One region of the Paenibacillus sp. MDMC362 genome, then DNA from elsewhere that is predicted to be linked to it. Evidence: riboswitches for the same ligand, from Rfam matches in the RefSeq annotation. Region 1 holds a riboswitch; each other region holds the start of a gene.

Evidence for each region. Region 1 has a riboswitch for thiamine pyrophosphate ahead of tenA (thiaminase II). Riboswitches for the same ligand answer to the same signal wherever they lie in the genome.
Region 2: another riboswitch for thiamine pyrophosphate. It lies ahead of DP091_RS16400 (ABC transporter substrate-binding protein); the one in region 1 lies ahead of tenA (thiaminase II).
Region 3: another riboswitch for thiamine pyrophosphate. It lies ahead of DP091_RS04960 (YkoF family thiamine/hydroxymethylpyrimidine-binding protein); the one in region 1 lies ahead of tenA (thiaminase II).
Region 4: another riboswitch for thiamine pyrophosphate. It lies ahead of DP091_RS20655 (ECF transporter S component); the one in region 1 lies ahead of tenA (thiaminase II).

Annotation. Positions count from the first base shown of each region.
Region 1 covers NZ_QLYT01000053.1:26,424-34,066, reverse strand. The annotation lists gene DP091_RS24555 (FecCD family ABC transporter permease) at 1-714, opposite strand, end outside; gene DP091_RS24550 (FecCD family ABC transporter permease) at 711-1,694, opposite strand; gene DP091_RS24545 (ABC transporter substrate-binding protein) at 1,892-2,917, shown strand; gene DP091_RS24540 (VOC family protein) at 3,756-4,256, opposite strand; TPP riboswitch at 4,519-4,622, shown strand; gene tenA (thiaminase II) at 4,763-5,449, shown strand; gene thiM (hydroxyethylthiazole kinase) at 5,502-6,344, shown strand; gene thiD (bifunctional hydroxymethylpyrimidine kinase/phosphomethylpyrimidine kinase) at 6,341-7,357, shown strand; gene thiE (thiamine phosphate synthase) at 7,354-7,643, shown strand, end outside.
Region 2 covers NZ_QLYT01000030.1:149,827-157,469, forward strand. The annotation lists gene DP091_RS16380 (TatD family hydrolase) at 1-473, opposite strand, end outside; gene DP091_RS16385 (ABC transporter ATP-binding protein) at 553-1,386, opposite strand; gene DP091_RS16390 (ABC transporter permease) at 1,439-2,194, opposite strand; gene DP091_RS16395 (MTH1187 family thiamine-binding protein) at 2,191-2,484, opposite strand; gene DP091_RS16400 (ABC transporter substrate-binding protein) at 2,577-3,608, opposite strand; TPP riboswitch at 3,722-3,832, opposite strand; gene DP091_RS16405 (VOC family protein) at 4,004-4,387, opposite strand; gene DP091_RS16410 (GGDEF domain-containing protein) at 4,625-6,160, shown strand; gene DP091_RS16415 (EAL domain-containing protein) at 6,369-7,415, shown strand.
Region 3 covers NZ_QLYT01000010.1:52,382-60,024, reverse strand. The annotation lists gene DP091_RS04995 (class I SAM-dependent methyltransferase) at 1-665, shown strand, start outside; gene DP091_RS04990 (NUDIX hydrolase) at 668-1,132, shown strand; gene DP091_RS04985 (histidine phosphatase family protein) at 1,129-1,689, shown strand; gene DP091_RS04980 (methyl-accepting chemotaxis protein) at 1,888-3,138, opposite strand; gene DP091_RS04975 (class I SAM-dependent methyltransferase) at 3,323-4,045, opposite strand; gene DP091_RS04970 (nucleotidyltransferase domain-containing protein) at 4,189-4,887, shown strand; gene DP091_RS04965 (YjcZ family sporulation protein) at 5,005-5,103, shown strand; gene DP091_RS04960 (YkoF family thiamine/hydroxymethylpyrimidine-binding protein) at 5,178-5,783, opposite strand; TPP riboswitch at 5,868-5,970, opposite strand; gene DP091_RS04955 (nitroreductase family protein) at 6,154-6,756, opposite strand; gene DP091_RS04950 (ABC transporter permease) at 7,297-7,643, shown strand, end outside.
Region 4 covers NZ_QLYT01000041.1:29,134-36,776, forward strand. The annotation lists gene DP091_RS20630 (LysE family translocator) at 1-267, opposite strand, end outside; gene DP091_RS20635 (DMT family transporter) at 404-763, opposite strand; gene DP091_RS20640 (TetR/AcrR family transcriptional regulator) at 768-1,337, opposite strand; gene DP091_RS20645 (energy-coupling factor transporter transmembrane component T family protein) at 1,530-2,336, opposite strand; gene DP091_RS20650 (ABC transporter ATP-binding protein) at 2,333-4,015, opposite strand; gene DP091_RS20655 (ECF transporter S component) at 4,008-4,637, opposite strand; TPP riboswitch at 4,728-4,840, opposite strand; gene asd (archaetidylserine decarboxylase) at 5,005-5,808, shown strand; gene DP091_RS20665 (SDR family oxidoreductase) at 5,884-6,738, opposite strand; gene DP091_RS20670 (helix-turn-helix domain-containing protein) at 7,362-7,643, opposite strand, start outside.

The DNA.
Region 1 (7,643 bases):
GTCTCCTAAGGCTTGAATGTTCACATTGCGGGCTTGCAGCCACGTAAGCGGTAGAAGTACGGCTACCCAAGGCAGCAGGGTCATAACGTCCTTATCCCAGGACATGCCGTAAATGCTGCCTGCCATAAAGGTTAGGGAGCGGTCGGCCAGCTGCAGCGGCCCGGATATGATCAGCATATAGGAGATCGATTTGATGGCAGCCGATACTCCAATCCCGATTAGGACGAGCCGCAGCGGCGATACGCCATTTTTCCAGGCGAGCACGTACAATAGACCGGTAATGAAAAAGGCACCAAGGATGGCGAATAGCGGCATCCAGTGGATCGATACGGTGCCCGTAAATATGAAGATGAAGAGAACCGCCCCAAGCGATGCTCCCTCCGTTATGCCGATGACATCGGGAGAGGCCAGGGGATTGCGGATGACGCCCTGCAGAATAGCCCCTGCCACCGCGAGAGCGGCGCCGATCAGCACGGCGATAATAATTCGAGGCAGCCTCAGCTGCATGACGATGACCTGCTCCATAGGCGGAGCATCGCCGAACAATGCCTTTATGACATGAAGCGGCGAAACAAACTGGCTTCCCGTCCCTGTGCTAATAATCATGGTGGTGACGCAAAGCACGAATAGGATCAGGCATACCCATAGTGTTCTTCTCTCCAGCATAAACGATACTTTCGCGTTCCTGGAGCGGAATATGCGGTGTTTACTCATTGTGCTCGTCTTCCTTTCCTGGCTATGTACACGAAGAACGGCACGCCGATGATTGCGGTCATCACGCCAACCGGGACTTCCTTCGGCATGGCAATATATCGGGAACCGAGATCGGCCGTCACCAGCAGAAGTGCGCCCAGCACCGCGCTGTAAGGCAGAATCCAGCGATAATCATTTCCTATTAAATACCGAACGATATGCGGGATGATGATTCCGACGAATGCGATGGGTCCAGCAGCGGCAACGGAACCTCCAGCCAGCAATATAACGGCCGCTGCCGCTAACAGCTTAATGAGGGCTGTTTTTTGCCCAAGGCTCTGCGCGATATCGTCACCCATGGAGAGGGCGTTCAGATGACGGCCCAGCAGGAGTGCAGCCAGCATGCCAACGGTCATGTACGGCCACACGGCTGCGAGTTGGTTCAAATCGCGTCCGGCTACCGAACCGACAAGCCATACCAGCACCTGGTCGAACATTTTGCCGTCGGAGAGCATCAATCCCTGCGTCAGGGAGTGGAAGAAGGCGGCTATGGAGGCACCCGCGAGGGTGATTTTTACCGGCGTCATGCCGTCCCTCCCGATGCTGCCCAGGAAAAATACGATACCCCCGCTGACCGCGGCTCCGATCAGCGCAACCCAGGTAAGGGATTGGAGTCCGCTTACGCCCAGCCAGCCTGCGGACATTATAATGAAAAAGGCGGCACCGGAGTTGACGCCCAGCGTGCTGGGCGATGCAATCGGATTGCGCGTGATGACTTGCATAAGGGCACCCGCAACAGCCAGGGATGCTCCTACAGCAAGCGCAATGAGCGCGCGGGGCAGTCTTGCCATGAGAATGATCAGATGCTCATTGCTCCCGTTGAAGTGAGTGAACGATTCCCATACCTGATGAAGAGGTATGTTCGTTACTCCAAATGCGATGCTGCCCATGACGGCAGCAGCCAGCGCCAATAGCGATATGAATAGTCCGAATACGCGCATATATGCTCACTTTCTTAAGTCCATGAATAATTAAGTTCATATGAATTTTAGGTGAAGGGACCCCATCTGTCAATGAGCTTGATAATCATTCTCATAAATATCTTGATATTTTTCATGAAACCCTTTATAGTTTTGAATCAGTGATTGATAATGATTTTCAAGTAGAGGGATATGACATAAGGGGGATTTAGATAGGAATGGGAAAAAAAGTGAAACATAAACCAACGAGAGGCCTCAAGTTTAGCTTGCTGGCTCTGATCATGATCGTGATTCTTGCCGGGTGCGGAGCAAGCCCGGCAAAAGAAAATGCAAACAATGCGGGCGGCGAGACAACGAATACCGCAGAGGGCAACAGCGGCGCTGCAGCCGGCGGCGAATCGTATGAAGTTACGCATGCCATGGGGACGGAAACGATCAAGGGAACGCCTCAAAAGGTTGTCGTCCTTACGAACGAAGGAACCGAGGCGCTTCTCGCATTGGGCGTGAAGCCTGTAGGTGCCGTTAGATCCTGGACAGGCGACCCTTGGTATCCGCATATTAAAGACCAGATGGAAGGCGTTACCGTTGTCGGGGAAGAGAGCCAGCCGAACATCGAGCTGATCGCCGGCCTGCAGCCGGACCTGATTATCGGCAACAAGATGCGTCAGGAGAAAGTATACGAGCAATTGAAGGCGATCGCGCCGACCGTTTTTGCCGAGGATCTTCGCGGCGAGTGGCAGAACAATTTTGAGCTGTATGCCAAAGCGCTGAACAAGGTATCCGAAGGCGAAGAGCTATTGGCTGCATACGACAAGCGGATTCAGGATTTCAAAGAGAAGGCCGGAAGCAAGCTGGACGAGACCGTCTCCGTGGTCCGTTTCATGGCTGGCAAGACGCGTGTATACCACACCAATACGTTCTCGGGCGTTATTTTCGATAAAATCGGCATCGCCCGCAACGATATGACCAAGAACGCCAAGGACGATTTCGTTGACGAGATCACGAAGGAGCGTTTACCTGAGGTAGAAGCCGACAGACTGTTCTACTTCACTTATGAAACCGGGGATGGCGGCGCCAACCAAACCGAGCAGGAATGGATCAACGATCCACTGTGGAATAACCTGAATGTCGTCAAGAACGGCCAGGCCCACAAAGTGGACGATGCCATCTGGAATACAGCAGGCGGCATCCTGGCAGCGAATCTGATGATTGACCAGCTTCAAGAATTCTACGGCATTCAGTAATGAATGCAGACGAATGCAGACGAATGCAGACGAATGCAGCAGGCTAGTATTATCGTATAGCGGATGATGCTAGGAAAAAGCATAAAGGAGGCATTCCAAAAGATCTTAGATCTTAAGGGATGCCTCCTTTTTTGTATCGCAGCGTGTCCAGCATGGCGCATAAGCAGTATCGCTGCGTGTGCAGCACCACCGCCTCACCGCTTATGTAGCTGCGTGCACACCACTCACCGGCACAGCTATGCCAGCTCCGTATTTTATACCGCTCCCCTGATCCGTTAACGGACACTAGTTCCCTTATTTGCCTGATTTACCTTCGATTCTTAAAACTAACGGACACAGGATCGCTTATCACCGCAATAAACTGCCTTTTTACGCCCATATTCTATGAATAACGTATCTGGTGTCCGTTAACTCTCGAAAATTACGCCTTTTCAGCTAAATAACGTATCCTCAGTCCGCTATGCCCTCTGAGCAGTCGCACCAAGCCAGCAGTAGCTCCAAGATTCAGTAGCATCAATACCAGCAGTCGCACCAATACCAGCAGTAGCACCAATACCAGTAGCACCAATACCAGCAGTAGCATCAATACCAGCAGTCGCACCAAGCCAGCAGTAGCACGAGGACCAGTAGTAGCCCCAATCCCAGCAGTCGCACCAAGCCCAGCAGTAGCCTCAACTATATACTCTGTGCTCCCCGGTTTCTACCTCTAAACCATAGCTACTCTGGGTTCCCCCCGGCCCCTACACCGATTATAATCCCAGCCATTCATGCATACCCCTTGGAATCGAACCACCCATGATGTTCTCCCTGAAATGACGCTCGATCTCACTTCACCTTGTTACGAAATCTTCACCACGATTTCCGCACCGGCAACATAGGTCATTGCCTTCATGTAATCCGGGTCCTGGGCGCGTCGTTCCATCTCCTCGGGCGTTAGGTCCTCCAATCGCGTCTGAATCCACCATAAGTTGCCGAACGGGTCCCGTACCCGTCCCACCCGGTCGCCGAAGAACAAACTCGTTGGCTCCGTCACCGAGACGGCTCCTGCGGCAAGCGCTTGCTGGTGGACGGCGTCGCAATCCTCAACATATAGACGGAGGTACGCCGGGCTATCCGGCCATTCCGGTTTCGCGTCAAACATCATGACGACGGCATCCCCGATTCGCACCTCGGCATGGCCGATGACACCATTGCCAACATAGACGCGGGCTAACTCTTCGGCTTGAAAAGCCTTCTCCAGGAATTCGATTAGCGCCGCGGAGTTTCTTGAGATAATCCATGGTGTTACGGAGGTGTAGCCATCCGGAATGGGTTTAACCGCTTTTGATGGGTTCGTCATAAATACGCTCCTTTTTATGCTTCATTTTAGTTTGTTTGCTCTTATGTACTCATTATGTTGGGGAATACATGACAACCGAGCGTCAGTGTTTCTGAAACAAGTGCCGGGTAGCCGGCGTTTTTTATTCGCGAAAGACCTCTGCCACGGTACAACATCATGATCAACCGGTCTCGGGAAGATTTCCGAAGTGGAGTTCCGTCCACGAACCGTTAACGTTTGACAGTATCTGCAAACCTATGTACAGTATTAGACAAAAGAATAGGAAGTCCACTAGGGGAGCCGTTAGCGGCTGAGACAAGAGCGTATCTTGGACCCTTTGAACCTGATCTAGTTCGTACTAGCGTAGGAAAGTGGAGCCTTCGAATATGAGGTCTTGGTGCGTTTTTTGGCGCACTCGGACTTGTTGACGAAGCCGCTCCAGTTTTCGGGGCGGCTTTTTAGCGTTGCCTGGAAAGTCGTGTCTTATGGACTTCCTGCTCTTCAATATGTTGGAGGTGGGGACAAAAATGAGTTTTTCGCAAGAGCTCCGTCAGCAGGCGGGAGGCATTTTTCAAGCAATCTTCGATCATCCCTTTGTAAAAGGCATTGCCGAGGGGAAACTGGCGCGGGAACAGCTGATCCACTATGTGAAGCAGGATTTTGAGTATTTGAACGCTTACATGCGGATTTACGGAATTGCCATATCCAAATCGACCAGCCGAGAAGAAATCGCGGCTTTTAACGAACAGATTTCATTCATCCTGCATAGCGAGGTGCATCCGCACCAGAATTTTTGCGCAGCCGCCGGGGTGACCTACGATGAGCTTCAAGGCTATCCGCTGGCTCCGTCCGCGCATCATTATATCCGTCATATGCTGACGGTGGCGCATGAGGGCAGTCTGGGCGAGATTATGGCCGTACTGCTGCCTTGCCCGTGGACCTACCTGGAGATTGGCCGCAAGCTCCTGGATGAAGTGAAGCCGGATGAATCCCATCCGTTCTACGACTGGATTTATTTCTACGGCAACCGGGGCGAAGACGCGACAGCCAAGTTCTGCAGCCGTGTCGATGAATGGGCGGAGCGTGCGACGGCAGCCGAGCGGGAACGGATGAAGGAGTATTTCATGCTGAGCTGCCAGCTGGAGTATATGTTTTGGGATATGGCTTATAAGCAGGAGGAATGGCCGGTGCCCCTGCAGGCCGCTGTGCTGTAAAGAGACGTAACAAGCTCATAAATTCCAATATAGATAAGAGAGGCTGATTCATATGCATACATGGGAAAAAGAAGTTTCGGCGCTTTTAACACAGGTACGGCAGACGAGCCCCCTCGTTCACAACATGACGAACGTGGTGGTTACGAATTTTACGGCGAACGGCTTGTACGCGCTGGGCGCGTCGCCGGTCATGGCTTACGCGCCGGAGGAAGTGGCGGATATGGCCGCCATCGCGGGCGCGCTCGTATTAAACATCGGCACGCTGAACCGCGAGCTGGTGGATGCGATGATTATAGCCGGACAATCGGCGAACGCACACGGCGTGCCTGTGCTGCTGGACCCGGTCGGCGCGGGAGCAACCCGTTTTCGGACGGAGTCGGCGCTGCGGATCCTAGGTGAGGTGAAGGTATCGCTCGTGCGCGGGAATGCGGCTGAAGTCGCTCACCTTGTCGGGGAGGCCCGCGAGATCAAAGGTGTAGACGCTGGCAATAGCGCAGGTGGCGATCATGCCGGGCTGGCCGTGCGGGCTGCATGCGAATTAGGCACGATCGTGGCGATTACCGGTGAAGAGGACGTGATTACCGATGGAAACGAGGTACGCCTCATTACCGGCGGGGATGCTCTCCTCACGAAGGTAACCGGCGCAGGGTGCCTGCTGACCTCGGTGCTGGGTGCCTTTGCAGCGGTAGAAGCAAACCTGCTGCTTGCCGGAACGGCGGGTCTGGCCTTCTACGGGGCCGCGGCGGCGAGAGCTGCGGAGCGAACGGCGGACCAGGGACCGGGAAGCTTCCAGATCGCTTTCCTGAATGAACTGGCAGAACTTCATCCTGGCTCGCTGGAGGGCTATGCCGCTGTCCGGAAAGCAGAAGCATCCGCTGCAGGTGGCGCACGATGAGCAAGTCTCACGTTCCTCGGGCACTGACGATTGCGGGGTCTGACAGCGGCGGCGGTGCCGGCATTCAGGCCGATCTGAAAACCTTCCAGGAGCTCGGCGTATATGGCATGTCTGCGATTACGGCGATCACGGTGCAGAATACATTGGGGGTTCACGGCGTATATCCCCTGCCCCCCGAAGCAGTAGCGGAGCAGATGGAAGCGGTAGGCTCGGACCTCGGAGTCGATGCATTGAAGACGGGCATGCTGTTCAATGCCGAGATCATTCGCCTGGCTGCTGACCGGATTCGGGCATTCGGCTGGGAGAAGGTCGTTGTGGATCCCGTGATGATCGCCAAGGGCGGTGCGGAGCTGCTGCAAAGCGAAGCGGTGCAGGCTTTAAGAGAGGATTTGCTGCCGCTGGCGTTGATTGCCACCCCCAATATACCGGAGGCCGAAGTATTGGCGGGGATACGTATCCGCACGATCGAAGATCGGAAAGAAGCAGCGAGACGCATTCATGGTCTGGGTCCCAGGATTGTTGTGATCAAAGGCGGGCATGACGAGGGTTTGCTTGGCAGCGGTGAAGATGCGGATCACGAAAGAGACAGAGGACCTGCTATCGTGGCGGATACGCAGCAGGAAGAGTTGCATCCGTCAGAAAGGACGTACGGTCAAACGAGAACTGCCAGCCATAACGGGGAGTTTAGTGAGGAACGCTCCCCCCTGATCAAGAATGATGACAGATTCGGTAATCCCGGCAGTACTCCGGTCATGGACCTCATATACGATGGTATCTCCTTTACAGAATTATATGGCCAACGAATTCGTACCGTTCATACGCATGGTACCGGCTGTACTTACTCTGCCGCTATTACTGCAGGCCTGGCCAAAGGTTTGAGCGCATTCGATGCGATTCAGAGCGGGCGCTTATTCATCCAGGCGGCCATTGAGGACGGCTTAAACCTGGGGCAGGGACACGGCCCAACGAATCATTGGGCGTATCGTCGCCGCCGTCAGGAGGTGCTGCGATGACGGGCAGAGTGACACCCGAGATGATGAGGCAGCATCTGCGGATGTACCTCGTACTTGGCAGCGTGAATTGCATCCTCGAGCCAAGCCGGGTCGTGCAGGATGCATTGGCCGGCGGCACGACCATGGTCCAGTTCCGCGAGAAGGGACAGGGCGCACTTGTTGGCGAGCCGATGATCCGGCTGGCTCGCCGGATCCAGGATCAGTGTCGCCAAGCGGGCGTCCCCTTCATCGTCAATGATGATGTGGAGCTGGCACTGAAGCTGAACGCCGACGGCGTGCACATCGG
Region 2 (7,643 bases), on a different contig from region 1:
CATGCGATATCCGCATCTTCATATACAGCGTGCAGAATCACCGGTTTATGATGTTTCTTAGCAAAAGCTATAAATTGCTCCAACAGATAGGCGTAAGGGCGGTTATCCCAAGGTCGGCCTTCCGATTCAGCCTCCAGCCTGGCGTAATAGGGGAGACCCACCTCTCCTACGGCAATCATCTCATTAGCATGCTCTGCCATCCAATCCAGCAGCTCTTCGGTTTCGTCAGAGGAGGGGAGGGGCTGCTCCGGATGATAACCGAAAGCCGGCCGCACCATCGGTTCGTACTGCCTGGCCAGCTCCAGATTTCGCTTGCAGGAAGCCAGATGCATGGAGACAGAGATGACGGATTGAACCTCATGATGGCGGATATCCGCGAGAATCGCTTGTTGATCGGATAACGAATAACTGTCCAGATGAATATGAGTGTCGATCAGGGGGAAATTCGCTTTACTCGGCATGAATGATTTCATCGTGACATCACCTCGCTTGCAAGCTTCCACGAAGCGCTTTGCCCCTCATGGATGTATGTATTACGCTGGCCTTCATCGGTCAGCGCTTGTGCTGTTCTTCCCGCATGATGGCGGAAATATCGGTTTTTAATGCGATAAAGGACGGATCCATCAGGATGTTTTCCCGGCGCGGACGGGAGAAAGGGACTTCTACCCGTTTCAGGATGGTTCCGGGCCGTGCTGACAAGATATAGATGCTGTCCGAGAGGAGCAGCGCCTCCTCGATATGGTGGGTAATCATCAGCACCGAACGGCGCGTATCCTCCCAGATATCGAGCAGCCAGCGCTGCATATCGCTGCGCGTTAACGCATCCAATGCACTGAACGGTTCGTCCAGGCACATAACTTCCTGCGGACTCATCAGTGCGCGCAGAAAAGCTGCTCGCTGCTGCATTCCGCCAGAGAGGGTGTGCGGATATGCTTTTTCGAAGCCGCTGAGTCCGGCACGTTCCATCCAGCTGCGGGCATGTTCCCTGGCAGCGGCTTTCGAGGTGCCTCTCAGCTCCTCGGGAAGGAGCACATTGTCCTCCACCGTACGCCAAGGGAACAGGGCCGGCTGTTGAGGCATGTAGGCGATGCGGCCTTTTTCCCCGGTCACGTCCTGATCGTCCATGAGGACAGTGCCCGCATCCGGAGCTGTTAACCCCCCAATGATATGGAAGAGCGTGCTCTTTCCGCTGCCTGAAGGACCGATTAAGGAGACGAATTCCCCGGGCTGTACTTGAAGCGAAAGGCCATCCAGAACATGCACTTCGCTGCGCCGGTCACGGAAGGTTTTTCGAAGGCTGCGAACCTCGAGGGCAGGTGCGGTTGAGACCGAAGCAGCCGACGGGTCAGCTCCGTCCTGGACCGTCAGGGGTACTTGATGTGTCATATCGACAAATGGCCTCCTATCATATAAGATTCGAAACGTCTATTCATGGGATTTAACCTTTTCGATTCCAGCGGATGAGCCGCTTCTCCAGCAGGGTGATCAGCAGCACCATCAGCAGGCTGAGCAGGACGATGACCAGGATGGCAACAAATACCCGATCCGTGCGGTAGCCGGATTTTTGCAGCATCATGTAGTGGCCGATTCCCCGGTCCGATCCGATCCATTCCCCGATAACCGCACCCATGACCGAATAGGTGGCCGCAATTCGAATCCCGGAGAAGATGGAAGGAAGCGCATGCGGCAGCTCCAGCTTGCTGAAAATTTGCCACGAGGAAGCCCCCGCCATCTGCATGTAATTCATCATGGTTCGGTCAGTACGGGCCAGTCCGTCCAGGGCCGCAACAGCGACGGGGAAGAAGCAGACCAGCGTAATCACGATAACCTTGGGCAGCATGCCGAAGCCGAACCATATCATGAGAAGCGGGGCAAGGGCGATTGTCGGCACATTCTGGCTAAGAATAAGAAGCGGATAAAGAGCGGTTTTGAGAAAAGGCACCATGTGCAGTGCCAGCGAGATGACTAGTCCGATCGCCGTACCGATCATAAATCCGATCAGGGTTAATTGCAGGGTGGCCGCTGTATGCTGGAAGAGACCGGAAGCTCCGGTAACGGCCTCATGCCCGATGGCCGTCGGCGCAGGCAGAATAAAAGGTTCAATGTCGAATATGGATACTGCGGCCTGCCATACCGCCAAAAAGAAGAGGACCGCCACAACGGGCGGCCAAACCGAACTCCACCAGCTTCTCATGGACGGTATTTCTCAGTCAGCTTATCCATGCTGATGCCGCTGGGATGATGGGCGATTCTGACTTGGGATATGATGCTGGGACTTCCCGCATTCACCAGCGCTTCATGCATGCGCTCAACGATCTTGAGCAGCTCGGCGAGCTCTCCTTCCATGGTCGTTTCGAGTGCATGAACCTCGTATTTCACGCCTGATTCCTGAATGACCTTAATCGCTTCATCTACATAAGGGATGCTGTCGGCCCCGTTTGGCGTTCTCGGTATCACTTGAATGCTCAAGAGCGTATTCGCCATGTAAACTCATCCTTTCGTGCAAGCTATATTGTAATGGAAGAGAGACAGCCTTCCGCAAACGTCGTCTCTCTTCTTTTTAAATAGAAATAACCTTATGGCTGCTCCGGTAAAAAATCATTGGTGAATGCGCGGTCAGCGTCAAGCTCTTTCTCCAGCAGCTTACGCTCAAACATCCAGTCTGCATATCCCGACCATACTTCGGCTTTTTGTTCACCCCAGCGGGATGCATCATCCTGATAACGGGGGCTCAGCCATTTTTGGCTGGCGAGAACCAGTTCGGCATCCAGGTCAGGAACCGCCTTCGACAGCAGGGCTGCCGCATCTTCTGGATGTTGAATCGCATAGTCGTATCCTTTTGAAGTCGCCCGCATGAACGCTTTGATAAGCTCGGGGTCCTCCTGAATCAGCTTCTCGTTCGTCACGATAACCGGCGTGTAATAATCAAGCTGCTCGGAGTAGTCCTTCACATAAATCATGTCAAGCGGTTCATTGCGAAGCTCGGCTTCAATACCTGTCCAAGCATAGAAGATCCAGGCAAAATCAATGTCGCGTTTGACGGCCGTAAAATAATCGGCATCGCCCATATTGACCATTTTCACCTTGCTGACATCGGCGCCATCGATCTCCATGATGGATTTCATGACGGCTTCCTCCACAGGCGAGCCCCAGCCGCCATAGGATTTTCCTTCAAAATCGCCTGCTTTCGCGATGCCTTTGTCCTTAGGGGCGGCAAAGCCGGACGTATTATGCTGAATGATCGCTGCAATGGAAACGAGCGGCAATCCTTGGGTTCTGGCCAGCGTTACGCCCTCCTGATAGCTGATGCCAAACGGCACGTTACCGGATGCGACCAGCGTATCCGTTCCGCCTGCTCCCGGCTGGACGATCTGGACATTAAGCCCTTCTTCCTCATAATACCCAAGCTCCTTCGCTGCATACAGGCCGGTGTGATTCGTATTGGCGGACCAATCGAGCATCAGCTGAACGTCACGGAGTTTTCCGGGGGTCTGACTGCCTTCGCCTTCGGCACCTGTCTTCTTGTTCTGTCCGCTTGTACCGCATCCGGACGCGACCATAAGCAGGACGCAAGCGAGAAGCAGCGGAATCCATCTTCCCTTCTTCATCGTTTCTTCTCTCCTTTGAGTTCTCTTTCTATTACCTCGCAACTCCACAAAAAAACGCCCTGATGATATCAGGACGCATGACGGCGTAAGTGTATACCACGGCAAATAAAAAGCTGCCGCAAACATGGGCTTCCTACGCTGGCATTACCCAGATCAGGTGTAAGGGTCAGTATCATATCGGATACACTCTCAGCCGGCCAAATCCAGCTCCCCCGGTATTTATGAAGTTTTGATCATTACATCCGCTATTATAGTCCTAACACACCAGACCTGTCTAGTTCGAAGGAGCGCGAGCGAGGCAGGTCTTTGCTCAGAACACTTGCCATGGGAAGGATTAATTAATCCTATGAACCTTTCACGGAATAAAGGATTTGAATAAGGCTTCTATATTGAGGTTATCGCTGGAAGAACTCAATCCATTCCCCTTCGGGACCATGCACGAAGAAATAACGGAAACCATTCGGGAGCGTCACGATTTCCTCGTCCAAGTGAGGAACGTCAAGTCCTTGAACCCGGGCATATTCCTCTTCAATGTTATCCGTGCTGACTGCAAAATGATGAACGGTGCCCTCCGCAGGCAGCGAGTTGCTGTATCCCTGAATAAGCTCGACTTCCGTCTCGTTGCTGCCGTTAAAACCGAGGAATGCCAGCTGGATGACGCCATTCGTATGGGTTAGGCGATCCTTTAGTTCTAGTCCGACTACGGATGTATAGAAGGCGATTGTAGCTTCTATGTCCCGGACAACAATACCAACATGATCCAATCGTTTCTGTGACATGGTTCAACTCCCTTTCCGATCTATCTATATGAGATATGACTGAAATATTATCACATAATCCCTATACGTCAAGTGGGAGTTGTGTTTAGGGTGGGGCTGATAAAGATGATTTTTCTTTCATTTCCTCATCTTTACTTTTGGGTGGGTAAAAAGTATCATGAGAAATAGAGAGATTAATTCAAAAGACCTAACATACGAAAGCGATCCAGCTTACCTTTTGGCCGAGGAGGAATGCTTATGAGTCCAACTCCAGCAGATCATCTGTGGATTCGACTCGCCATGATATATGCATTCATTCAAATCATGATTGCTCTGTGGATGCCTGAGGCTTTATCGCTTCAGCGTGTTCTAGTCATAATTCCTCCTGTAGCCGCCTCCGTTTATTTAATGCGGATTAGTCGGCGTTATGAGGTTCATCTTCGCAGGTTTTGGCTTATTGTTAGTCTCGGATTGATGGGGGATGCAGCGGCACGAATCATTCATGCTTGTTATGTTTGGTTTGGAAAAGAGAGCGCTTTCTCATCGATCCTAACCCATTTGTTCTGGGGACTTGAACTCATTCTGTTCGCAAGCTCTCTCATTTATTTATTCCGGCATGTTCAAGGTTCGCTTCGGGGACTCCGGTTTATGCTGGATATCGTGATTGTTGGCATTGCCGTCATGACGGTAGGGTGGGAATATTTCATCAAGCCTGAGCTTCAGGGTCTGGCCCATGAGGCAATATGGGGAAACCTTTGGGTGGACATGCTGTATCCCCTGTGTGCAATGGTACTTATCTTTTTTACGCTGGTGTTATATTTTAATACCGGACTGTTAGGGAAATGGGCGGCCATTCTGTTATGTCTCGGCGGAAGCACTTATATTGCCGGGGATGTTCTGTACATCTATCTCGTTGATCTTTTGGATATCGAGCTTCGCTCCTACCTGCATCCACTCTATACGATATCGGTATTATTCATTAGTTTCGCAGGTGGGCAGTCCGCTCCTGATTCCCGTAAACCGTCCGTTGGCGAGCGGGAGCCGCGCTCAGTCGGAAACCTGGTCGTAAGGTATCTGCTTCCCTACAGCGTGCTTGGCGGGATGGTTGCCCTTATGGCGCTGCGGTTTGGAGGATGGACTGGACTGTTTACCGGTCTATCCCTGTGCGTGATCCTGATTCTATTCAGGCAGATTTTAATCCAGTTCGAGAACGACCGTTTGTTTGACCGACTGCATGAAAGTCTGATGCAGAGTGAAGCCCTGGCACATCGTGATGATCTCACGGGGCTGTATAATCGCCGTTATTTTAATGCAAGGCTGGCGAGCTCGCTGAAGGAGGCGGACCGCGCAGGTTCCCGCGTAGGCTTGCTGTATATGGATATGAACCGTTTCAAACGAGTCAATGACCGATACGGCCACCGTGCCGGCGATCTGTTGATTCGAAAGGTTGCAGACCGGCTTCAATCCCTTGAATCTAAGGGAGTTTTGGTTTCCCGTTTAGGAGGAGACGAATTCACCGTTATGATCCATCCGGCTGGTGAGGATCAGGAGCTGATCTGGATGGCGGAGGAGATCTGGACGATGCTTAGCGAGCCATACGAATTGGAAGGGCATGAAGTCCGAACCACGCCGAGTATCGGCATTGCGGTTTATCCGGATCATGCCAGAAATGACCAGGAGCTGATTGGTCGCGCCGATGCCGCGATGTATGCGGCGAAGGAACGGAACGCCCCTTGGCATTTTGATGTGGAGCGGACGATGCTGCTGCAGCTTTTGGATCAAAAGCTTGAGTAGATCAAGCATGACCATCGTATTGATAGTGCGTTGTTACAAGCAATAAAAGTCGATTTTTGTAGAATTTAGCGTAATCATTGCACGAATCTTGCGCATTTCTCTTAAAATAGGTCATAACTTCGATATAAAATCCATAAAATGCAAAGAAATCATATTCAAAATGCCGATAAGAAGCATAGTGAGAGCTAGCTTGCCAAGGAGGACGAACATGATTTGCGACAATTGCAGCACCTTTGAACCGATTGAGGACCAGGGGACCATTCATATAAAGCCTGCAAGTGGTGAGCTTATTCAGTTGCTGGCAGTGAACGGCTACGCGGTACAAGAGAACAATGAGGGTTGTGCTGTAAACTACAAGGTACGTGCGGACCTGATCTCCATGATAAAGTGTCTGCAGCCCCTTCCGCTGAAGATTCGTCAAGAGCTGTCCTTCTGTGTTACCGGTGGAGAAGCTCCGCAAATCCGGCATTCTTGGACCCCTATGCAGAAGTTCGAACTGCAGATGGAGCATTACGATATGGTAAGTATCATTTTACATAAGCAGTTCACGAGCTATATGCAGCCCATCGTGGATTCATCTGAGCAGATCTTTGCCTACGAGTTTCTCCTTCGTCCGGTAGAGTGGGGAGCCAGGTTCCAGCCGTATGAGCTGTTTGAGACAGCCCGTAAAACCGGATTGCATGCATTCCTGGACCGGGCGGCACGAACCAGTGCCATCGAGACCAGTGCCGAGTGGCTTCCCATCGGCGTTAAGCGATTCGTGAACTTCCTGCCATCCTCCATATATGATGCGCAGATGTGTCTAAGCCACACCTTTCATACCATAGACAGGCTCCACCTGGATCCGAGGGATTTCGTATTTGAGGTCGTGGAAACCGAGAAGATTGATGATGTTGAGCATTTGCAATCGATTTTCGAGGTGTATCGCAGTCATGGAATCTCGGTAGCCATGGATGACGTTGGTGCAGGTTATTCCACATTGGAGCAGATGATTAAGCTTAAGCCGGATTATGTCAAGATCGACCGGAGTCTGATCGATCATTGCGATCGCAATCCCGCACAGCAGGAGCAGCTCAAAGTGATCACGAACAAGGCTCATGATTTTGGGGCCATGGTGCTGGCAGAAGGCATTGAAAGAAGGGAGGAGTTTCATTTTTGCCGAGAAATCGGGATCGAGCTCTCGCAGGGGTATCTGTTTGGGAAGCCATCTGAACGGCCTCCGCGTGATCCTCATTCTCAACTCATCTATTCATAGCATACATAATCGGTATTTCCCCCGCTATCGGGATGCGGAGCTTTGCAGTTTGTCACAGCCTTTGGCTGAGTTCAGACATTCTAGAGGCTTGGCGTGGTTGAAAACGGGTCTTTTAAGAAGGAGTGATGATGCCCTGAAGGAGCCCGTACTCTGTAAAAACAAGAGCCCTGGAACGTTCTCCAGGGCTCTTGTTTTTATATAACTCGGTTGTTTTTGTAGACGTATGCC
Region 3 (7,643 bases), on a different contig from region 1:
ATGAAACACTGTACGAGGAAGCCGTATTGTTTCAGCCTGGGAGCTGGTTAGCGAAGCCCGTGCAGACGGTCCTCGATCATCTGGAATTATTGTCGTTTCATGAGATGCGGGTATTGGATCTGGCCTGTGGCGTCGGGCGTAACGGTATCGCGGTTGCGCAGCGAATCCAAGCGGCGAACGGGCAGGTGGTCTGCGTGGATCTGCTGCCAACGGCAGTCGAGAAGCTGCGGCAGTATGCGGCACTACATGGCGTAAGCTCAAACCTTGAGGCCATTGTGGCAGACGTAGAGCACTATGAAATTGCCGAGGATACTTATCATTACGTCATCGCATGCTCATGCCTGGAGCATATGAGCTCCGAGGATGCCTTCGTATCCAAGATCGACCAGATGCAGGCAGGAACCGTGCACCAGGGCATACACTGCATCATGATGAGCACAGAGGTGAAGGAAATCGATCAGGAAACGGGCCTGGAGGAGGAAGGTTTAATCGAGTTGAATCTGTCAGCAGACAGAGCCTTTTCCATGCTCGATGACCTGTATTCGGAATGGGAGATCTTAACGAGGCGTCAGGTGCAGCAGGATATTCAAGAAGTGAAGGATGGGAGAGACATACTCTTTCGAAGTCAATGGATTACCTTCACTGCAAGAAAAGGAGCGTGTTAACTGTGGTGAAACATACGCATCTCGGCGTTTATGGAGTATTGATTCAATATGATCATATCCTGTTGATCCAGAAAGCGAGAGGGCCGCACAAGGGGAAGTGGGATTTACCGGGCGGCTCCATTGAGTTCGGAGAAGAGCCGGAACATACGCTGCAGCGCGAATTTATAGAGGAAACCGGGCTTTCTCCAATAAAGGGCAGTATCCGGACGGCTGTATCCTACACGATCGTATACCAGTATGAAGCGAATCGGATGGAAGAGCTGCATCACATCGGTATTATGTATGATGTCGAGCTGCTGAATGAGGAAGCCGTAATTAAAACGGACGGAGACGGTCAGGACTCATTAGGAGCAAAATGGATTCCCCTGGAGTCATTGGGCTTGTTACCGTTAACACCGTTTGTAGAGATGATGATGGATCCCGTATTAAAGGGTGAGACTTCTAAAGAAGCAGAGGTTGAAGGATGACGACATTCTATTTTGTGCGGCATGCGGACTCTCCATTTCTCGAGGGGAAGGAAAGGTCGAGGGGATTGTCCGCCGAGGGTTCCATCGCTGCGGTTCGAGTCAAGGACATGCTCCTGGGTGAAGGGATTGACGCGATCATATCGAGCTCTTATCAACGAGCCAAGGATACGGTCCAACCATTGGCGGACGCTTTGGGATTGCCGATTACGGAGCAAGAGGATTTAAGGGAACGGGAGGTCGGGGATTATCAGGGCCATTCCTTCCTCGATGCCAAGAAGATCCTTTTTCAGGATCCAACCACTTCCTTCCCCGGAGGGGAATCCAGCAAAAGCGCGCAAAGCCGAGCAGTCCAGGCGCTAAAGGAAATTCTGAACATGCATATCGGAAAGCGTGTCGTGATTGGCACCCACGGCGACATTATGACACTCATGCTGCAGCATTATGATCAACGATTCGATTATCATTTCTGGCTGGGTACGACGCTGCCGGATATTTACCGAGCCGAGTTTGAGGAAGGTCAGCTTGTGAATATCGCGCGGTTATGGAACGAGCCATAGTGCTGGAGTACTCTACATGATTTAAAAGGGGGCTGCCGCTATGAAGGTTTGCCCACTTAACGGACGGTTCGTTATATTCAAAAATGTGTCCAATGAAGAATGGCTGTGCTCAGGATGTTATCCTAGCACAGCCATTTCTTGCATTTCGGCTCGTTGCCGCTTCGAAAGCGCGTATACATTATGTAGACTGTACCTTACTTAAAATTTGAAAATGTTGATCGTTTTTTGCAGCCGGAAAACGGCATTATTCATTGATTCCGCTTCCTCGGCCATCTTCTGGATCGATGAGATGCCTTCATTCATGGATGCCGACACCTGCTCCGTTCCTGCGGCGGATTGCTGCGTAATCGCCGATATATTCTGAATCGCGGACGAAATGTTCTTCGCACTTTCGAGCATGGATTCGCTCTCCTTGGAGAAAGCGGCGATCTGTTCCGAAATATATTGCACACTGTTTACAATCTCCATGAACACCAGCTCAGCTTCACGGATCATTTCGGTTTGCTGCCTGACGACCTCTTCATTAATTTTAATGTTCTGGGTCGCATGTTTCACGTCCGATTCGATGCTCCGTACGAGATTGAATACTTCCCTTGTTGATGACGTGGATTCTTCGGCCAATTTACGCACCTCTTGGGCAACAACGGCAAAGCCTGCGCCGTGCTCGCCTGCTCTTGCAGCTTCAATGGATGCGTTCAAGGATAACAAGTTAGTCTGATCGGCAAGTTCAGAGATCGTCTCCGTGATCTGGGTAATTCCTCTGGCACTCCGGGCCAGTGCCTCAATGGACTCCGCGACCTTGGCCGTTGCGTCAATATTACGCTGCATTCCTGCAGACTGCTTGGCGACGGAGTCCCTCCCTTGCTCAACCAGTCCCAGCGTTTCGATCGAACGGGTATTCATTTCCTGGGTCGAATGCGTATAGTTGCTGACCTTCTCCTCGATCTCGCCAATGGAATGCGTCATTTCGGCTACGTCTTCCGAAATTTCGTTAGCCCCGACGGCCAGCTCATTGGAAGATAATGAGACTTGATTCATCACTTGAATGAGCTCCTGGTTTTTAATCGAGATATTGGAGCTTGAGGTCATGACCTGACGCGTAATATCCGAGGTTTCCTGCAATATTTTACGAAGCTTGTCCACCATGCTGTTGAATGTTCTGCTGAGATCGTTCATGCCCCCAACCTCTTCTACCTGGAAGGTGAAGTCGCCTTTCGCGATTTTGGCAGAAACGCTGGAGATTTCCGCGAAGGAGTTGGTAAGCGTTTTCTCAATAAGGCGAGAAAGAGGAAAAGTAAGACCGGTTAGTACCACCACGATGACCACGCCAATGATTGCTTTACCCATTAGAATAAATGCAAGCAGCATTGGAACCGCAAACAAAGCGGCAATGAGAAAACAGGCTGCAGTAATTTTTCGTGAGATAGGGAGTCTGTTGAACCATGCCATAAGAATGAGTCCTCCTCAACAACATAGGATATATTTACCATGATTATAGCATCGACGGGCAAAACTAGATAGAACGAATTGACAAAAAGTGTTGGATTAGGTCGAAAGGACTGAAAATAAGGAGGGAGAGGGGATGCGTAGCAGATAAGCGAATCCCCACTTGATGCATAGATATGAAATGATTTTATTTTACTGCCCGGAATAAGGCGGAAGCCAGATAATCGGTATTATCCAGAATCATGCGGTCATGCTTAAACAGCGTTTCCCAGAGCGCAACATCGAAGAGGAGTCCTTTATCGCGCTGTTCAAATGAATCCAGATGACGTGTCTGCTCTTCCTTTAGCTGCTCATTGAAGTGGTTGTATTCCAGAATTTCTTCCTGTTCAAACCCGCAGGCCAAGAGGGACTCCGCCCATTCCTCTCTCATCATCAGATTAGGTATTCCGAAGAATTCAAGCAGTTCCTGAAGCTTTGCTTCCGGCATGGGCTTATCAAGCAGCAATTCTCTGTCTAGCAGGACGCCTCCGCGATCCAGAACGCGGTAATATTCGGGCAGCGATTTCGAAGTATCCGTAAATACGGTAACAGACTCGGCCATGATCAGATCAAATTGGTTGTCTTCGAAAGGCAATGCGCATACATCCGCTTGAAGGAACTGCACGTCGATTTCCATCGCTTCGGCTCGCGCCCGTGCTTTTTTGATCATATTTTCGTTCAGATCAATAGCTGTCACTTGATACCCCATTTCCGAAAGATGGCATGCGGTTCTGCCAGTTCCGCACCCCACCTCCAGAATGCGGCTGCCCGGTTGAATGGGATAATTCTTCAGCATTCTGAGGGTTGCCTCGAATCCTCCCGGGTGGGCACTGCCCATGCCTAATTTGGAGAGCATATGAATGTAGTTCATTTCATCTATCCCTTCTTCCTTGTCATCAACATGAGGGTAATCGTTTATTTACCATATGATTCAGGTACGTTTAGGGTTTTAGCTGAATTAGATATTTTGAGCCCTTTTTTCGGGAGGATCAGATTCATAATGGAGGAAACGGCATGAGGATGGAACCGGTAGAGGCAGCGGAGCGCGTCATTCAACACGATTATTCCGACTGTTTGCTTGCAGTGCTTGGCGGCAGCGCGAGCAGAGGCGAATATAATGAACAATCCGATTTGGACATTATGGTCATTGAACGAGAGGGTCATGATTTCAGCAGGAGGACGATAGAGGCGCATGGGTGGATCGCGGAAATCTTTATATTGTCTTTATCCTCCTATCGTGAATATTTCGACGAGGGAGTGATCGCGGCGAATCCGTCGTTTCAGCGGATGATCGCAGAAGGAACGGTGCTGCGGCTGCTGCCCGAGGGGGAAGTGGTACGGGCGGAAGCCCGAAGCGATTTGGATTACGGCCCCCTGCCCTTGACGATATCCGATATTAACGATTACCGTTATGTGCTGACTGAGCACATGTTAGACTTGAAGAGTCCCCGAAGGGATGGCGAAAAATGGTTTACGGTCCACAAAATAGCCGCGATTCTCTGTGATTTTATACTTAGGGTGAACCGGGAGTGGACGGGAGAAGGGAAGACGCTGTTCCGTCTGTTTAACCGCTATGACACAATCTTAGGAGAGCGATTGGAAGCAGCTCTCGCGGCGATGTATCGCCAAGATGATTCTTCTGTTCTTATGGCATTTACCGAGGAAATGCTCCTTCCATACGGAGGGAAACTTCTCATCGGTCACGAGGAATAAAATACCGTTGCCAATAGATAAAGAGAGGTACATTAGCCGTGACGCTAGCACGACGCGGGAAATACTATAATAGTGTGATTACATCACGTGATACTTTAAATCCAGGAGGGGATCTTCATGAGCGGAGTATGTGGCGGCGGTGAATGGGGCAATTCAGTAGGAATTATTTTGGTTCTCTTTATCCTGCTCGTAATCATCTTGAGTGCTTGGGTTTAAACCGTCAAGATTCTTGGCAGTAGTGACAGAAAAAGCCCGGCGCTTGCCGGGCTTTTTGTCTGCCTCGATCGAACTCAATTCGATGCGGCTTTAACCGAGGGGCTGTGAGCCGACACCACTGCAGTCATGACCAGATGGCTGCTGTCGGATTGGATCGCATGCAAAAATGCCTCTTCAAGAGATCCGAACACCCGGGATAAGGATCCGTCCAACCGGCTGGCGTAATGAACGCTTCCGGCGAACGTGCCGGCTGCCTTCGCACGATTTACTTCACCGTAGATGACATCCATGTATTTGTCCGTACCCATGGGGTAAAGAGCGAATTGGCAGGCAGTCTCCATATCGGCATGTTCTCCGATGTCGTTGTTCAAGCGGGTCGAATCCTCAGTCATATATACATCGGCGTCCGTATCTCCTGGGCAGCCGATGGAATAAGTCCCATTAAAAACCGTGTGCACGCCGCTCGCCGCAGCATGGGCGAATATCGCTCTTGTAACATCAAATACATGCTCTGCACGTCCCCGAATGCAAGTGCTCACATCGTCTGTTTGAATCCACACCTTTCCCGTATCCACAGATTGCAGCGCGCCCATGATGACCTCCACAAACCGGTCTGTCATGGGAAATACCGAGAACCGGCATCCGACGATCCGGCTGGTTCCGCAAACTAGCTCATTCATTGTCATTTCCTCCCCATTGTTTAAGTCCACGCAAAAAAACCGCACCCCATGAAGAAAGTGCAGTTATGCCTACGAAAGGAAATAAACATAAATGCTACACTTCCCCACGCTAGTATGACCTAGATCGGGTGATAAGGGTTGACGGCAGTCCGCCGTCTCTCAGCACATGGCACCCCTAGTACAGCCAACATCTTATGTAGTTGGTTACCGCAAGATTTGCCCCGGAGCTTCATGTTATCGTAGAAGTTCGAGGGCTCTTACCTGTGTAATTGTATCGTTTTGCCATCGTTTTTTCAATCTTTGCCCATTATAAAATAACCGCCTGTCCCAATTGCGGGAACTTGGGAGGCGGCTTTTTTCATCTATTTGATTAGTTGTATACTTTCACGCGATCTTCAAGCGGTGCAAATTCTTTTTCGCCTGGTTCAGCAACCGGCTTACCGAAAGGCATTTGAGCAATCAGCTTCCAGCTTTCCGGGATGTTCCATTCGGCTTTTACTTTTTCGTCAATCAGCGGGTTGTAGTGCTGCAGGGATGCGCCCAGACCTTCTGCTTCAAGGGATGTCCATACTACAAATTGCAGCATGCCGTTGGATTGGTTGGACCATACCGGGAAATTGTCGGCATAAGGGGCAAAGTTTTGTTGCAGCCCGGCAATGACGTTGTTGTCCTCGAAGAACAGTACCGTACCGTAACCAGCGCGGAATGAAGCCATTTTGTCGGCAGTGGATTTGAATGCTTCTTCATCGCCAACAACTTCCTTCAGGATGCCTTCCGTGATGTTCCACAGCTTATCGTGCTGTTCGCCAAGCAATACAACGACGCGTGCACTTTGGGAGTTGAAAGAAGACGGAGTATACTTAACCGCTTCGTTTACGATTTCCTGAATACGCTCGTCCGAGATAACGGATTCTTTGCTAATCCCGTAATAAGAACGGCGATTTTTGAGTGCAGCTGAAAAATCTTTAGACATTGAAAAAAAACCTCCTGGTGTAATCGAATTTGCATACGCCTGATAAGAAGATGTCCCTTACTCCAAGCAAATATGCATTTTACGTTAATAGCCATAGTTTTAATTATCATTCCACACTAACTTACGTTTAGTTAGAAATAATAATTATGTTAGGATATTAATATAACTTAGAGTAATTGTCAACGACTTTTAATACTGAAAATATAATTTCCTTATCTGTTTAATGAGGATTGAATCCCTGTCGTTTTAAGTGAAGTCTCATTAATGCAGAAGCTGCATTAATGAGAGGTTTAACTAAAGTGTGGGTTCTGCCTGGACATAAGCTAGGTCTCCACGAAACTTCATATTATGAACAATTCATGAACAAAATAGACAATTATGAACAATTTAATTGATTTTGATTCTCAATTATACTTGTCGAGCCAGAATGAGGATGATATAATGCATATCAGAACGCAATTGATAATCAATCTCAATGAGAATGATGACGAAAATTGCACGACACAGGTATTTAGAGACATACGCATAGAAGGAAGAGCCATGAAGATTAGATACTTATTTGCAGCCGTTGTGGTACTCTCGATAATCTCATTATTTATTGGAGTTAAAGATATTTCGCCACTGCAATTATTCTCGATGACCGAACAACAACAGCATATTATGCTTGTCAGCCGGATTCCTAGGCTTGTCAGTCTCATATTGGCGGGTGTCAGCATGAGCATCTGCGGATTGATCATGCAGCAGCTCAGCCGCAATAAGTTCGTATCGCCCACCACGGCAGGTACGATGGACTCTGCCAGGCTGGGGATATTGGTAGCCATGCTCGTCTTCACGACAAGCGGACCGCTTATCAAGATGCTTGTGGCATTTGTATTCGCTCTGGCGGG
Region 4 (7,643 bases), on a different contig from region 1:
GGTATACACCTGATACGTGAGATACAGCATGAACAGGCAGCCTACGATCCGCAAGATGGGCAGTACGATTGGCATGCCTGTAGACAGCAGCTGGCCCAATACCACGGAAGCAGCGATTAATAAGAAAAAAGCGATGGAGGCTCCGGCAATGTAGCGCAAGGTCTTCTTCATGCCGGAATGCTGAACTGAAGACAAAATGACGATGTTGGATGGTCCCGGCGAGAAAGCCACGATAAAACAGTAAATAAAAAAAGAAGACAGGTTCATGATGATAGCTCCTAACAAAGGAATTTCCTTTGTCATTATAGAGCTGGAGGCGAAGCGGGGCATAGTACATTATTGCAGCGGAACAAGAGCCGCATGAATGCGGCTCTTCCGCAGATTCCAGTTCCTTCTATCGCCCTTAGTGATCGGACTGGTACGTCTTCGGTTGTTCCTGCGCATGCGCGCTGCCGGATAGATTCAGCAGAACGACCCCTGCGATGATCAGCAGGATCGAGAATATTTTCAGACCATTCAACTGCTCCGCAAAGAACATATAACCGATTACGGTAATGATCATGATGCCAAGCCCCGACCAGATCGCGTATGCCACGGATATTTCAATCTGCTTCAAGCTCAGCGTCAGGAAGCTCAAGCTGCAAATATAGAATACCACCAGCAGCACGCTGGGCAGCGGTTTGCTGAACCCCTCCGACAGCTTCATGTTCAGCGTCCCCGCCACTTCAAACAGAATAGCCAAACTTAAATAGAACCAATGCATAATCTCAAGACTCCTCCCGTTTCTCTGCGGCAATCCCGAACAGCAGGATGTCCATAACGGACTGCAGCAGCTCCCCTAGCGGCAATTGATGCTTCACCGTTGCCCTCGAATCGTAAATCTGATGGAGCGACCCCAGATACAGATCGATGAACAGCCGCATATGAATTCGTTTGATGCTTCCCTCGGCCATGCCCCGCTCCATCAGCTCGGTGACAATGCCCCATTCCTCTCGGAAAAAGGTGTCCAGCTTCTCCCATTGCGCATAATGCGTGCGCTTCAGATCCGGCAGCATCCCCAAATCCATCTGCTCCATCTCCTGGGGCAGACAGATTAGAATCTGGTGAATCTTCTCCAGAACGGTAAGCCCCTCATCCGCCGCAATTTCACGTTCGCGCTGCTGGATGTGCCGGATCATCCCGTCAATGATATGTTCAACAATCTCTTCCTTGGATGAGAAGTGCTCATAGATCGTCCGTTTACTAATCGCAAGGCTGCGGGCCAGGTCACTGACCGTAAACGTAAATCCTTGCCGCTGTATCAAGCGGATCGTTTCATTCAATATTCGCTCGCGCAAGTGAACTAACTCCCCTTCTGGTACCATAAATACTATTCTGGTACCATCAGTATTATAACGCCTCGATCAGCATGAAATCCAGACATGATTTTTTAAATATAACGGGGCAGAAGATAGCTTAACTTTGAATCTCATAACAAAAAAAGCCCGCTTACGTAACGTAAGCCGACTCTTTTCGCTTTCACCAACCCTTTAATCAAACCGCACGTCACCAATGCCGAACCATGGAAAATATCCGGCTGCGGCATAAGCGAAAGCGGCCGCAACTGCGAGTAATCCGATAACCAGAAGGTCATAACGCGAATAACGAGACGGATAATAATACGTCCGGGACTTCGCCTGATCGCCGTCGAATTGCTTGGCCTCCATCGCAGCGGCCACCCGATGGGCCCGGCGGATGCTCTGTGCCAGCAGCGGCACCACATACAGTCCTGCGCGGTTCACCATGCCGCGAATTCCGCGAATCGGGCGGACTCCTCGTACCTTCAAGGCTTGGCGGCGGATCACATATTCCTCCCATACCATCGGCAGCAGCCGGATTGAAGCCATGAAGCTGTATGCATACTTGGGCGCAAGCTTCAGCTTCTGCATCAGGCTATAAAATAAATCCACCGAGGACGTTGTCGTCACGAGCAGCAGCCCCTCCGAAGCAAAGGCAATTCCCTTAAAGCCCAAATGCAGCCCCCGGTAGAAGCTTTCTTCCGACACCCGGAACAACCCCCACTCCCACCAGATCGTCTCTCCCTTACCGAACAGCATCATGGAAGAGGCGGACGATATGAAGGCAAGCAGAAACGGAATGAAGAACAACAGCATTTTCCACGGCTTCACCCCGCTGAGCACCACGAGACAGACCATAAAGATGAACGCCTGGTACAAAACAAAATCAAGATCATGGGTTAACACCGTCATGAAAAAAAGCGCACAGATTAGACCCAGCTTCACCACCGGATTCGCCCGGTGCAGCCAAGTGATCCGCACGGGGTTCCATATGTTCATGCGTTCACCCCCGTGAGGCGATGATCGGCCGCGGCTGAGGTACCTTGAGGGCCTGCAGCGCCGTTTACTCCCTTAGCCGTCTGCCCGGATGCAATCCGGCCAGACCAGCGCGGAGAAGGCATGCTCGAGGTCAGCTGTCCCTCCCGGATTTCCCATACATGCGTGGCGACCCGCTGCGCGACCTCCATTTCATGCGTCACCATGAGAATGGCGGTTCCCCCGCGGCGGAGCTGCTCGCACATCTCCAGGATCGCGAACGTATTCCGTGCATCCTGTCCGAAGGTCGGCTCATCCAGGAGCAGGACGGACGGATGCCTCGCCATGGCCGTAGCCACGCTCAAGCGGCGCTTTTGGCCTGTCGACAGCTGATACGGATGCCTGGCCTCCAAGCCTTTCAATCCAAAGCGTTCAAGACAGCGGTCGGCCTGCGCCTTCGCTTCCTCCGGCGGCACATGATCCACCAGCAGCGAGTACACCACCTCATCGCCGATGCGCTCCGTCAGGAATTGAAGCTCCGGATTCTGAAACACGAACCCGATTTGACGCAGCTGCTGCTCTCTCTTCTTCCGCAGCTTCCTGCGCTTGCCCTGAATGACCTCTTCCCCGCAGAGCATATAGGTCCCTTCGGCGCGAAGCAGCCCCATCAAACTGAGCAGCAGCGAGCTTTTGCCTGCTCCGTTCGGGCCTACGACCGCAATAAACTGTCCCGGAAACACCTCGGCCGAAGGGAGGCTGATGACCGGTTTATCCCATCTCATTCCCCTGAAATTCGCCAATTGAATGACAGGCTCCCCACATTGAGCGTACGGCGGAGCAGCCTCATGCAGGAGATTACGATTACCCTGCTCATCGCCAAGTGCATCGACCGGAGCAAACAGCTCTCTGCCCGCCCGGGTCTGCGCATAATCTTCCCATACGCCGGGATACCAGATTCCATAGGCTTGGAGTTCCCGCTGATATTCTGCGAATATCGCTGCTGGAGGTCCTTCGCCCAGAATCACGCCATCCGGGCTGAACAGTACGACACGATCCACGTATTTGGCCATTTCTTCGATCCGGTGCTCCACGATGATCAGCGTCCGCCCTTCCGATACGGCCTTCACCGCGGACCAGATTTGCTCCCTTCCTTCCGGGTCGAGCAAGGCAGATGGCTCGTCAAGGAACAGCACCTCCGGCTCCAGCAGCAGAGCCGAAGCCAGCGCTAACCTTTGCTTCATGCCTTGGGACAAATGCCCGATCGGCATATGAAGCTCCTCAAGATCAAGACCCACCTCGCGGAGCGCCGCTTGCATCCGATCCTTCATCTGGTCGCGGGGGACACTTAGGTTTTCCAATACGAAAGCCAGCTCTTCATCCACGTACGGCATGCAGAACTGGGTATCCGGATCTTGGAATACATAACCCCAAGAGCGAGGAATCAGCTGCGACTCGCATTTCATCGGCACCTCCGTTGCGCGGGGAATCATCCCGCTAAGCACCTGCAGCAGCGTGGACTTGCCGCAGCCGCTAGGACCGAGCAGCAGCACCTTCTCCCCGCGGACAGCCGAGAAGGAAAGGTCTTTGAACATCAGCCGCTCCTCGCCCGGATACTTCAGACGCAATCCCTCCACATACATGGCCGGTTCCGGAACCATCTCAGCGGACTGAGCCGAAACCGGGCTAACCGCGGCATTAGACATGGCGCGGATCATCCAGTGCTTCGTAATCCTTCTTCGACGCAGGACGCAGCAGGGATGTGACGCCCGTGCGGTCCAAGGCTTTGGCCAGCAAGAGCATGAGCAGGCCTGCAATGACGGCGCCGCTGAGTACCCGCATACCGTATTTGGCCAGGAACATCCACGTCTGCAGGTCATCGGTATAGCTGTAATAGAAGTCCATCATCATCGATCCGATGGCTGCGCCTGCTCCGGCAATCGCCAGCGTCCACGCCGAGGTGCTCCGATAACGGAACGCCGCGAATACCAATTCTGCCCCAAGTCCTTGAATGAGGCCATATAGCAGCAGAGTCAATCCCCAGCCGCTGCCAAACAGCACTTCCACGTGGGCAGCCGCCACTTCCGCAATGATGGCCACTCCCGGCTTTCGGATTAGCAAGTAAGCAAGCGTGGCTGCAGCGAACCACATTCCGTATAACAACTCATCCGCTTCAAAGAACAGCGGTTTTAACAGATTATAAACCGAACCCCAGAAGTGATAAATGACGCCAAGCACCAGCGATACCAGCACCGTCACCAAAATATTGCTTAACCGCAGCCCTTTTCGAGGCTGAACCCCCAACTTCTCTTGCACAGATGTTCCCATAACCACACATTCCCCTCTCCACCTCTATTTTTGTGTAAACACAACAAAAAACCGTCTGGAAAACGCGCAGACGGAAAAATAGGCCCTATGTAGGCAGGGTCGGATATTCTCTACGCTGGCATTACCCAGTTCAGATTAACGGTCAACAGCGGATAACAGCTGCAATCTCAGCCTGATTCACTCAAGCCCCCGTATTCCCTATTCGGTTTCATGTTAATCTTAAAATACACATTCGTTCTCCAATTAGCAAGAACCTTTTTTCAAAAATGGCTATTTATTGATTTCCAGCTCATTCTATGTCAATATCAGAGTGATTGGCTTTTCCACCAACGTTTATTGCTGACACCTATGCACAAAGGAGAATGACATGGCTAAACAATTGCTGCGTCTGATGACTGAGCTGTCCTCCCGCAAGTGGCTGTCCCGAATCATGGGGCATTGTTCCCACAGCCGGCTGAGCCGTCATCTAATACCTGCATTCATACGAATTTATCAAATCCCGGCGCATGAAGCGGAGAAAGAAATCCACGAATACCGCTCACTGAACGAATTCTTTTCCCGCCGGTTAAAAATAGGCCTGCGCGCCATAGACGACACCGCCGATGCCATGGTAAGCCCCGTCGATGCCACGATTTCGGCGATGTGCGCCGTTAATGCCGGCACCATTCTGAGCGTCAAGGGACAGGATTATACCCTGAGCGAGCTGCTCGCCAAGTCACCGAGAATGGAAAACTACATCAACGGTTATGCATTTGTATTGTATTTAAGCCCAACCGATTATCATCGCATTCATTCCCCGGTAACCGGTGTTCAGGCGGAAAGCGAGCATCTAAAGGGACGCGTTTACCCCGTGAACGATTTTGCGATGACCCATATCCGGCGTGTGCTCAGCCGTAATGAGCGCCTCATTACCTATATTGCGCATGAGTTCGGCGAAGTTGCCGTCGTGAAGGTCGGAGCCATGAACGTAAGCAGCATCCGTTATGCGGACGAGAACGTGAAGAAATACGAGATCGGCGATGAACTCGCGTACTTTGAATTTGGCTCTACCGTCGTGCTTTTGACAGAGAACGGCACGTTTACTCCGCGCGGTGACCTGGGACCCGGATCCAAGGTAAAAATGGGAGAGCTGCTCGGTTTGCTCCACCCGTCCCCGACCAGAAAAGGGTAACTCCATTCACCTTATCAAGCCTCACCAAGCATCACACGACAAGTTAAGGCCATGAACCATTCGCTTCATGAATGATTAACGCCGGTCCAGCATCCGATAAACGATCCGCTGAAACAGCCGATCCGGCAGTACGCCCTTGATCCATGCGGTCAGCCGCGTACCTCGGGGCAGCCTATAGCGGAACTTCGGTTTGGACATGGACGCAATGTTTGCCACAAGCCTGGCTACCTCCTGCGGATCCCCGCTCCCCCTGGCTGTCCGCTCGGAATAGTCCAGCACGCCCTTCAGCAGACCGCTGTAGGGTGATCCTTCCTTTACCGTAAGCTCCCCAAAGCTTTTATTCCAGATCGGCGTGCCATAGGCACCGGGCTGGATCAGTACGACATCGATGCCAAAGGGCATCAACTCCATGGACAGGCTCTCGCCGAACCCCTCCAGCGCAAATTTGGATGCCGCATAGGGACCATAACCCGGAAAGCCGACCACGCCGCTAATGCTGCTCATGAGAATGACTTTGGATCGTCCCGTCTTGCGCAGCAGCGGGAGCATATGCTGCGTCACCGATACGGTCCCGAAAAAATTCGTCTCCATCTGCTTTCGCCAGCCGCTGAGCGGTACTTCCTCCACCATGCCGCCTACCGCTTCGCCGGCATTGTTTACCAGCACGTCCAAGCGGCCGAACTTCTGCTCTAACTCCCAAGCAGCAGCCTTGACTTGCTCCTCCATGCATATATCCAGCTGAAATACGTGAATGCGTTCGGCAACGTCTGCTTGCTCGGCTCGGGTCAACAGCTCTGCAGCCGCCTCCGGCCTGCGCAGACCCGCTGCCACGTCATAACCCGCTTGTGCCAGCTCCAAGCTGATGAGCAGTCCGAACCCGCTCGACGCGCCCGTGATCAGCACAACCTTTCCTGCTCCAGCCGTTACCACCGAATCACCGCTTGGTCCGCCCTTGCCACTTTACCCTTCACACCCGTCACCCTTCCGTTATCCGTAATGCCTGTCCGTCCATTAAAAATCCTGCGATTAGCGCAGCGCTTTATGCATATCCCTAATATAACAAATATTCGCAATCTCAACAGAGTCCCTATTCGTATATGCATCCTGTTATAACGTAATCAGACGGCCCCTATTCCCATGCGCGTCCATTAAATAGCACCACAAAGTGGAGCCTATGCTTCGATGCTTATTCCAAATACTTTGCGGGGACCCCAAAAACATATCAAAAAAGGGAGCCATTTAGCTCCCTTTTGCGTTCATCCAGAAAAAAACGTATATGATAACGGGATTCTACGTCCCCGTATGTAGGGCAAGTCTCATTAAAACCACACGTTCTGATGATCCTGAGTCGTTGTCTTCATGCGGCGCAAGCGATTTCTGAATATAGCGCAGCCACCGCGACTGAAGAAGCGTCCACGCACCCGTCTTCTTGGGCTCATTCCTCTCTCCCCCCTTCATATATTTGAAACTGTACGTCGTTTTTACCCTAAAGCGCTTGCTATGAAACCCATTTGCCCTTCGACTTGCCAGGTAAGTTATGGAAGGGCGGGAAATCACCGAATCTCGGATGGGCTCTTGCCCGTATACTGCTTAAATTGCCGGCTGAAAAAAAATATATCCCGGTAACCCAGCGCGTCGGCTACCTCCGTTACGTTCATCCCCTGATGCAGCAGCAGATGCTGCGCCCGCTCGATCCGCATCTGAATGATGTAGGATTGTACCGGCGTGCCGATCAGCTCCTTGAACTTGATCGAGAAGTAACGGGGGGACAACCCCGCTCTGGCCGCCAAATCCTCGACCCGATGGGGAACACCCGGGTGCTGGCGGACGTAATT